3 regions of the Enterobacter sp. FW301-JW81 genome follow, and region 2 is predicted to be linked to each of the others. Evidence: predicted binding sites of a transcription regulator. Region 2 holds the regulator's gene; each other region holds the start of a gene.
The links. The regulator PurR, encoded in region 2, represses purine synthesis genes. The targets are predictions, from matches to a motif close to CANGCAAACGTTTGCNTG.
Positions count from the first base shown of each region.

Region 1: the regulator PurR is predicted to act here: its motif matches at 1,976-1,993, upstream of AC3WOK_RS01070 (amino acid aminotransferase).
Region 3: the regulator PurR is predicted to act here: its motif matches at 1,984-2,001, upstream of tusA (sulfurtransferase TusA).

Region 1 is NZ_JBYTBA010000001.1:242,200-245,478, forward strand. Features, by position in the region: gene mepK (peptidoglycan L,D-endopeptidase MepK) at 1-5, shown strand, start outside; gene AC3WOK_RS01065 (MBL fold metallo-hydrolase) at 26-673, shown strand; gene AC3WOK_RS01070 (amino acid aminotransferase) at 722-1,912, opposite strand; gene AC3WOK_RS01075 (porin) at 2,097-3,185, opposite strand.
Region 2 is NZ_JBYTBA010000001.1:624,785-628,063, reverse strand. Features, by position in the region: gene AC3WOK_RS03010 (MFS transporter) at 1-752, opposite strand, end outside; gene cydH (cytochrome bd-I oxidase subunit CydH) at 916-1,005, opposite strand; gene purR (HTH-type transcriptional repressor PurR) at 1,303-2,328, shown strand; gene punR (DNA-binding transcriptional activator PunR) at 2,346-3,257, opposite strand.
Region 3 is NZ_JBYTBA010000008.1:76,049-79,327, reverse strand. Features, by position in the region: gene asd (aspartate-semialdehyde dehydrogenase) at 1-808, opposite strand, end outside; gene yhgN (NAAT family transporter YhgN) at 986-1,579, shown strand; gene tusA (sulfurtransferase TusA) at 1,682-1,924, opposite strand; gene AC3WOK_RS21005 (7-cyano-7-deazaguanine/7-aminomethyl-7-deazaguanine transporter) at 2,092-2,757, shown strand; gene AC3WOK_RS21000 (DcrB family lipoprotein) at 2,830-3,279, shown strand, end outside.

The DNA.
Region 1 (3,279 bases), 380 kb from region 2:
GGTAATAACGAAACACAGGAGCAGTATGAACTATCGTATTATTCCGGTTACCGCGTTCTCCCAGAATTGTTCACTGATCTGGTGCGAACAAACTAAACTGGCCGCGCTTGTCGATCCCGGTGGCGACGCTGAGAAAATCAAGCAGGAAGTCGCTGACAGCGGTGTCACGCTGATGCAAATTTTGCTGACGCATGGTCACCTTGACCATGTTGGCGCAGCGGCGGAACTGGCGCAACATTATGGTGTGCCGGTGATTGGTCCGGAAAAAGAAGATGAGTTCTGGCTGCAGGGGTTACCCGCCCAAAGCCGCATGTTTGGCCTTGATGAGTGTCAGCCCCTGACGCCCGATCGCTGGCTAAACGAAGGAGAGCGCGTTAACGTAGGGAATGTGACTTTACAGGTGTTGCATTGTCCTGGGCATACGCCAGGCCATATTGTCTTCTTTGATGACCAGTCCCGTCTGCTGATTTCCGGCGATGTGATTTTCAAAGGTGGCGTAGGACGCAGCGATTTTCCGCGCGGCGATCACGGGCAGTTGATTCAGTCGATTAAACAGAAACTCTTGCCGCTGGGTGATGATGTGACGTTTATCCCTGGACACGGTCCGATGTCGACGCTGGGCTATGAACGGCTTAATAATCCGTTCCTTCAGGATGAGATGCCTGTCTGGTAACCCGAATAAAAAAAGCCTGCATAACGCAGGCTTTTTTATGGGCGCAGATTACAGTACGGCGACAATCGCTTCGCACAGTGGCGCCATGTTGTCAGGCGTCATGCCCGCAACGTTCACGCGGCCAGACGCTACGGCGTACACGCCAAACTCTTCGCGCAGGCGCAGAACCTGCTCTTTGGTCAAGCCGCTGAAAGAGAACATACCGTTCTGTTTGATGATAAAGCTGAAGTCGCGGTCAGCGCCTTTCTCCGCCAGGGTGTTCACAAACAGCAGGCGCATGCGCTGAATACGCTGGCGCATATCGTTCAGCTCTTGTTCCCAGATTGCGCGCAGCGCATCGTTGCTCAGGATAGTGGCAACAACAGACGCACCGTGTGCCGGTGGGTTAGAGTAGTTCGCGCGAATAACCGATTTCATCTGGCTGAACGCACGGTCAACGGTCTCTTCGTTTGCCGCAACCAGCGTACAGGCACCCACACGCTCATTGTACAGACCGAAGTTCTTGGAGTAGGAGCTGGCAACAATCAGCTCCTGATGCACGGCGGCGAACGCGCGCAGGCCTTCTGCATCTTCTTCCAGACCACGGGCGAAGCCCTGGTAGGCAAAGTCAAACAGCGGCAGCCAGCCTTTTTCTACGGACAGCTTCGCCAGGTGTTCCCACTGCTCAAGCGTCGGATCGATACCGGTTGGGTTGTGGCAGCAGCCGTGGAACAGCACCACGTCGCCCGCCTGCGCTTCGCTCAGGCTTGCCAGCAGGCCGTCAAAGTCGAGAGAGTGGTTTGCCGCGTCGTAGTAGGCGTATTCGCGCACGTCCAGACCCGCGGAATTGAAGACGCTCTTGTGGTTCGGCCAGCTCGGGTTGCTTACCCAGACGCGCTTCACAGAGGTGTTTTTCGCAAGGAAATCCGCCGCCACGCGCAGCGCGCCGGTACCGCCAGGGGTCTGCGCTGTACGGGCACGTTTGTCACTGACGATTGTGCTGCCTTTACCGAACAGCAGCTCCTGGGTGCAGCGACCAAATTCAGGGATACCATCAATACCGAGGTAGTTTTTGGTGGTTTCGTTTTCCAGCAGATACTGCTCAGCTTTCTTAACGCTGGTCAGTACCGGAGTTTTGCCGGTTTCATCTTTATATACACCAATACCCAGGTTGATTTTGCCAGGGCGGTCGTCGGCACGAAACAGATCGGCCAGGCCCAGAATCGGGTCGGCAGGAGCGGCGGTAATGTTCTCAAACATGACGAAGTTCCATTGTGATTACAGAAGTGAAATCCGCTATCAGGTTAACGGTAGATTTACAAAATGCCAACCGTTTGCGACGAAAAGCGTGCGGCTTTTCAAAAGTCGCCATTATTTTCTGTCGGGCATAAAAAAACAGGGCCGAAGCCCTGTTCATTAAGCATATAACAAAGTGGTGTTCTGATTAGAACTGGTAGGTAACAGCCATTGCAACCTGGTCGTCTTTACCGTTCACGATACCCACGCTACGAGAGTAGTCGGTGTCGTCGATCAGGTTCAGCTGGTAGTCAACATAGACGTTGAAGTTTTTGTTGAAGTAGTAAGTTGCACCCAGTTCAACAAATTTCTGCAGGTCAGCATCGCCGCCAGAGAAGGTGCCACGCTGTGACAGGTTTTTACCTTTAGACTGAACGTAGGCCACGGAAGGGCGCAGACCGAAGTCGAACTGGTACTGAGCGATCACTTCGAAGTTCTGAGTTTTGTTCGCGAATGAGCCGTCAGCTTCACGGGTCATGTTGCGGGTTTCAGCGTAGGTGGTTGCCAGGTAGATGTTGTTCGCATCGTATTTCGCGCCAACTGCCCATGCTTCAGCTTTGTCACCTTTACCGTCAGCGGTCTGCAAGTTAGTACGGTCAGAGTTGCTGTATGCACCGATCAGACCGAAACCTTCGCCGAAATCATAACCCAGAGAGGTACCGAAACCGTCACCGTTAGCGGTTTTAACGTCGGTACGCTCGTTTTTGCCCTGATACTGCAGACCCAGGCTCAGACCATCAACCAGACCGAAGAAGTCAGAGTTGCGGTAGGTCAGCAGACCAGAGTTACGGCCGGTCATGAAGTTATCAGAGTAGTTAGCCCAGGTCATACCAGAGAAGGATGGGGCCATATCGGTGTAGGATTCTACATCGTATACGATACCGTAGTTACGGCCGTAGTCGATTGAACCTGCATCACCGGCTTTCAGACCAGCGAACGCCAGACGGGTACGCTGAGTCTGGTTGCTTTCTGCCTGGCTTGCCAGAGCACGGTATTCCCACTGACCGTAACCAGTCAGTTGGTCATTGATTTGAGTTTCACCTTTGAAACCGATCTGCGCATAGGTAGCGTCGTTGCTGTCGGTGTTGTCACCGGAGGTCACGAAGTCGTGCTCGCCAACCACTTTCCCATACAGATCCAGTTTGTTGCCGTTTTTGTTATAGATTTCTGCAGCGTTAGCTGCACCGGCTACCAGCAGAGCAGGGATAACCACTGCCAGAATATTGCGCTTCATCATTATTTATTACCCTCATTGGTTTTTTTATGACACTCGCCACTGCCGTCAATAAATTCTGTCAATAAATATTTCCGGAACTATTGATGAGAGTTTG
Region 2 (3,279 bases):
GAGAAGCCCACGCCAATCAGCACCAGCATTGCGGTAACAAAGAGAGGCGTCGCGTGGGTGATGTCATGCAACACCGGCGAAATGTAGGTGTAAAGGGTGAACATCGCCCCTGCCCCCAGGACGGTGGTGAGCAGCGCGGAGAGCACCTGCGGGCGCATCAGCACCGAAAGCTCTCTGCGCACGTCAGGACGTTCCCCCGCTCTGCCTTTTGGCAAGGAGAAGAACAGCGCCACCATGGCAATCACGCCTAGCCCGGCGGTCGCCAGGAAGGACATACGCCAGCCGATCGCTTCACCCAGCCAGGTCGCCGCAGGCACCCCGCCAATGTTGGCAATCGTCAGGCCCATAAACATGGTTGCCACGGCGCTCGCCTGCTTGTGTTTTGGCACCACGCTTGCCGCCACGACCGACCCCAGCCCAAAGAACGCGCCGTGGTTAAGGCTGGTCAGAATGCGAGACAGCATCAGCGTGGTGTAGTCCGGCGCAATGGCGGAAAGCACGTTGCCCAGGGTGAAAATCGCCATCAGGAAAATCAGCGCATTGCGGCGCGCGCGGTGCGAAAGGAGAAGCGTCATCAGCGGCGCGCCTACCATCACGCCGATTGCGTAGGCGCTGATTAACATGCCTGCAGCAGGGATCGAGACGTCCACGCCCCGGGCAATAACAGGCAGTAACCCCATCGGGGAGAATTCAGTGGTGCCAATCCCAAAAGCGCCAATCGCCAGGGCCAGCAGGGGAAAATTGATTTTCATGCGTCAACTCCGGATGCCGTGTCATATGGGGACACAGAACAAAGAAGCCGAAAGCATGACATCAATCACAAAAAATTAGAAGTTAACAAAATGGCAAAAGATTTTTGCATGAGAAGTAACAATTGGGGCGATCGGGAGGGAGAACGCTCTCCCTCCGCGTAAATCAGTGCAGCGCAGCCGTCAGACCGGCAGCGACAATCAGAGCCAGCACAATAACGGTGGTGAACAGCGAAAACTTCAGATCGGAACTCATCAATTTTTCTCCTTTTAATCCCCCCACGAAAAGTGAGCCTGCTCATTTTTGCACAGTTTACGTCAAAAATCTTCCTGGATTTAAACTGATAAACACTTTACCTCTTCCCCTTTTCATCAAGATAGGACAAAATTCCACGCTAAATTTATTAGCGTACCGGCCATTGACCCCCTCCTGACGTCCCGTGTCGTTTTCCCGGCGTGCCGCAACTCAACATTGCGAAATAAGGGTGAGAGAAGGCAAACGTTTACCTTCAAGTTTTTCAGGAGTTTAGGATATGGTCTGGAGTGACATTTAATGGCAACAATTAAAGACGTAGCAAAACGCGCAAACGTTTCCACTACAACCGTATCACATGTTATTAACAAAACCCGCTTCGTGGCGGAAGAGACGCGCAATGCCGTCTGGGCCGCGATCAAAGAGCTGCACTATTCGCCAAGTGCGGTTGCGCGAAGCCTCAAGGTTAATCACACCAAATCTATTGGATTGCTGGCCACCAGCAGTGAAGCGGCCTATTTTGCCGAGATCATTGAAGCAGTTGAGAAAAACTGCTTCCAGAAAGGCTATACCCTGATTCTGGGCAACGCGTGGAACAGCATTGAAAAACAGCGCGCCTACCTGTCGATGATGGCGCAAAAGCGTGTTGATGGCCTGCTGGTGATGTGTTCCGAGTATCCGGAGTCCGTGCTGTCCATGCTCGAAGAGTATCGCCATATTCCGATGGTGGTGATGGACTGGGGCGAAGCGCGCGCGGACTTCACCGATTCCGTTATCGATAACGCCTTTGAAGGCGGCTATATGGCCGGTCGTTACCTGATCGAACGCGGTCACCGCGAGATTGGCGTGATCCCGGGTCCGCTGGAGCGCAACACCGGCGCGGGCCGTCTGGCCGGCTTCATGAAAGCAATGGAAGAAGCGCTGATCAACGTGCCGGAAAACTGGATCGTGCAGGGCGACTTTGAGCCGGAGTCGGGCTACCGCGCTATGCAGCAGATCGTCTCCCAGCAGCATCGTCCGACCGCCGTGTTCTGCGGGGGCGACATCATGGCGATGGGCGCGCTCTGCGCCGCCGATGAGCTGGGCCTGCGCGTACCGCAGGATATTTCCGTGATCGGGTATGATAACGTGCGTAACGCGCGCTACTTTACGCCAGCGTTGACCACCATTCACCAGCCGAAAGATTCGCTGGGCGAAACGGCCTTCAACATGCTGATGGACAGGATCGTCAACAAGCGCGAAGAGTCGCAGTCCATTGAAGTTCACCCGCGCCTTATCGAACGCCGTTCCGTTGCGGATGGCCCGTTCCGCGACTACCGTCGTTAATCGCTCTACGGGGCCAGCTACGCTGGCTCCCGTAACCACTCCCGGTTCAGCGTTTCGCTGTCTCCCAGATAATCCAGAAGCCAGTCCATGGCGGGTGAGACGTCATTTTGCTGCCAGGTGAGGCAGCAGGCCGCATCCGGGAAGGGATTCTCCAGCGTCAGTTCAACCCATTCTCCGGTATCGATTTTTGGGCGCGCAAAGTGCACGGGCACCATCGCGACGCACAGCCCGGCGCTGAGGCACGTCGCCGACGATTCCCAGTCAGGGGCCACCACCCGCCGCTGGTTATCCAGAAGCCAGGTGATACGCTTGGGTAATGAACGGGAGGTATCCTCCAGCACCAGTGAAGGCCAGTTGCGTAGCGTATCGTCGCTCAACGGCCCTTCCATTGCCGCCAGCGGATGATCGCGTGCCACCACGCACTTCCAGCTCAGCATGCCCATATCGCGAAAGGCGTAACGTCCCCCGACCGGGATCGCCTGCGTGGCCCCAATCGCCATCTCTGCCCTGCCGTCCGCCAGCGCATCCCAGACGCCGTTGAACACCTCCTGCGAGACCCGCAGCTCGACGTCAGAAAAATGCCGATAGAAATCGACGATCATTTGCCGGGTGCGTTCCGGCTTAACGATATTATCCACCGCGATGGAAAGATGCCCCCGCCAGCCGTTGGCGATCTGCTGACACTGTTCGCGGGTGATCTGCATTTTTTTGATAACAGAACGCCCTTCCTTCAAAAACCACGCGCCGGCGGGCGTTAATTCGACATCACGATGGCGCCGTTCAAACAGCGGAACCGCCAGCCACTCTTCGAGCTGACGCACGGTGTAGCTGATAGCCGAAGGGACGCGGTGCAGCTCCTGCGCCGCACCGCTAAAGCTGCCGTTACGCGCGACAGCATCGACCACTTCAAGAGAATAATCTGACCACATTTTCTGCCTGCAAAATTTTTGA
Region 3 (3,279 bases), on a different contig from region 2:
CGCCGATGCGCACGCACAGGCCGTCAACCGGAATGGTGTTCGCGGTCGCGAGAATTTTGTTGGTCTCTGCCTGACCCTTCCACTCTTCGCGGGTCTGGCCGTTATCCAGCTGTTTGTCGATCCACGGGATCAGACCACCGGCCAGCGGTACGCCAAAGTTATCCACCGGCAGCTCACCGCTGCGGGTCAGCTGAGTGACTTTACGCTCGATATCCAGAATCGCGGACGCCGGGTTTGCCAGCTCGGTCGCGACGCTCTGGTGCAGCTGGCCCATCTGGGTCAGCAGCTCGCGCATATGACGCGCGCCGCCGCCGGACGCCGCCTGGTAGGTCGCCACGGAGACCCACTCCACCAGGTCCTGCGCGAACAGGCCGCCCAGCGACATCAGCATCAGGCTGACGGTACAGTTGCCTCCGACAAAGGTTTTCACGCCGTTGTTCAGGCCGTCGGTAATGACGCCCTGGTTAACCGGGTCGAGAATGATGATGGCATCGTCTTTCATACGCAGCGAAGAGGCCGCGTCAATCCAGTAGCCCTGCCAGCCGCTTTCACGCAGCTTTGGATAGATTTCGTTGGTATAATCGCCGCCCTGGCAGGTGACAATAATGTCGAGTGCCTTCAGCGCTTCCAGATCGTACGCATCCTGCAACGTGCCTGTGGTACCACCAAAGGACGGAGCAGCCTGGCCGAGCTGGGAAGTGGAGAAGAAGACCGGGCGGATAGCGTCGAAATCGCGCTCTTCAACCATGCGTTGCATGAGTACAGAGCCGACCATACCGCGCCAGCCGATAAAACCAACGTTTTTCATAGCATTTTTTTCCTGCTGAGGGTGTGTGCTGTTTGTGCAAGCCAGTATTGAACTGGGATATGCTTCACATTACAAAATGCTGCCAAAGTCGCAAGCGAAATTAATCGATGATTGCCCGGCAATCAGAAATACAGCTAATCATCATAATAACCATAGAGAGTTTCAGGGATAATTTACATGAGTGAAATCATTTCCGCCGCGGTTTTATTGATCCTGATAATGGATCCGCTGGGCAACCTGCCAATCTTCATGTCGGTGCTGAAGCACACCGAGCCGAAGCGCCGCCGGGCGATCATGATCCGCGAGCTGCTTATCGCCCTGCTGGTGATGTTTATCTTCCTGTTTGCGGGGGAAAAAATCCTCGCGTTCCTGAACCTGCGTGCCGAAACCGTGTCGATTTCCGGCGGGATTATTCTGTTCCTGATTGCGATTAAGATGATTTTCCCGAGCGCGGAAGGCAGCAGCAGCGGCCTGCCCGCGGGTGAAGAGCCGTTTATTGTGCCGCTGGCGATTCCCCTCGTTGCCGGGCCGACCATTCTGGCCACGCTGATGCTACTGTCGCATCAGTATCCGAATCAGATGAGCCATCTGGTGATTGCCCTGCTGATTGCCTGGGGCGGGACATTTATTATCCTGCTGCAGTCGTCGCTGTTCCTGCGCCTGCTCGGGGAGAAAGGGGTAAACGCGCTGGAGCGTCTGATGGGGCTGATTCTGGTGATGATGGCGACGCAGATGTTCCTGGACGGGATCCGGGCATGGATGAAGGGCTAGGTAAAAGCAAAATGGCCACTACGTGGCCATTTTTAGTGTTTGCTCCCTCTCCCTGTGGGAGAGGGCCGGGGTGAGGGCATCAGGCCGCAGAGGACAGCCCATCTAACCCTTACGAATCAAATACCGGTACGGCAGCGCGTCGGTTTGCTGGGCCACCAGCTCATGCTCCATAAAGGTACAAAAACCGGGGATATCGCGCGTGGTGGCCGGGTCGTCAGCGACGATCAGCAGCGTTTCACCGGTCTGCATGTTGCGCACGGTTTTACGTACCATCATTACCGGTTCCGGGCAGCGAAGGCCCTGGGCATCAAGGGTGTGGTCTGGGCTGGAAAACAGGTCGGTCATGATCTTCTCGGTCAGGTAAAAACGGCTGTAGTTTACGCCCCGTTGCAGTCAAAGCAAACCAGGTTAACGATTGCGTAAAAACTAACCATTGCAATGTCCTGCCAAAGCAGTATCATGCTGCGGTTTTTATTGGGTTCCCTCACCCCAACGTATAAAAAGGTCACAATATGACGCAGTTTTCTGAATCGCAGCGCGTAAAAGCGTTGTTCTGGCTTTCCCTTTTTCACCTGCTGGTGATTACCTCCAGTAACTATCTGGTGCAGCTCCCCATCTCCATTTTTGGTTTTCACACCACCTGGGGCGCGTTCAGTTTTCCGTTTATTTTCCTCGCCACGGATTTAACCGTACGTATTTTTGGCGCACCGCTGGCCCGCCGCATTATTTTTGCCGTCATGCTTCCGGCGCTGTTCATCTCGTACGTGGTGTCCTCCCTGTTTTATATGGGAAGCTGGCAGGGCTTCGAGGCGTTAACCCACTTCAACCTGTTTGTTGCCCGTATCGCCGCGGCGAGCTTTATGGCCTACGCGCTGGGGCAGATCCTCGACGTGCACGTGTTTAACCGCCTGCGTCAGAATCATCGCTGGTGGATGGCGCCCACGGCCTCGACGCTGTTCGGTAACGTGAGCGATACGCTGGCCTTCTTCTTCATCGCCTTCTGGCGCAGCCCGGATGCGTTTATGGCCGAGCACTGGATGGAAATCGCGCTGGTGGACTACTGCTTCAAGGTGCTCATCAGTATCGTCTTCTTCCTGCCTATGTACGGCGTGCTGCTGAATATGCTGCTGAAAAGGCTGGCAGATAAATCTGAAATCACGGCATTGCAGGCTGGTTAAGGGTTCGCTTTATCAGTTGTGATAAGATGATCGAATGAGCCGTTATGGCCGTTTATCGAAAGGAAGAAGTCAATGCGCAATCTGGTTAAATATGTCGGGATTGGCCTGCTGGTTGTGGGTCTTGCAGCCTGTGATAACAGCGACACGAAAACGCCTGCTCAGGGCGCATCCGCAGAGAGCAATGCGACCGGTCAGCCGGTGAATCTGATGGATGGCAAACTCAGTTTCTCTCTGCCAGCCGATATGACTGACCAGAGCGGCAAGCTGGGCACCCAGGCAAACAATATGCACGTTTACTCCGACGCAACCGGGCAGAAAGCGGTCATTGTGATTGTGGGCGACGACACCAGCGAAGACCTGGCCGTACTGTCCAAACGTCTGGAAGATCAGCAGCGCGGCCGCGATCCACAGCTGCAGGTGGTTACCAATAAGTCCATTGAACTGAAAGGCCACACGCTGCAGCAGTTGGACAGCATCATCTCCGCTAAAGGCCAGACCGCCTACTCTTCCGTGGTGCTGGGC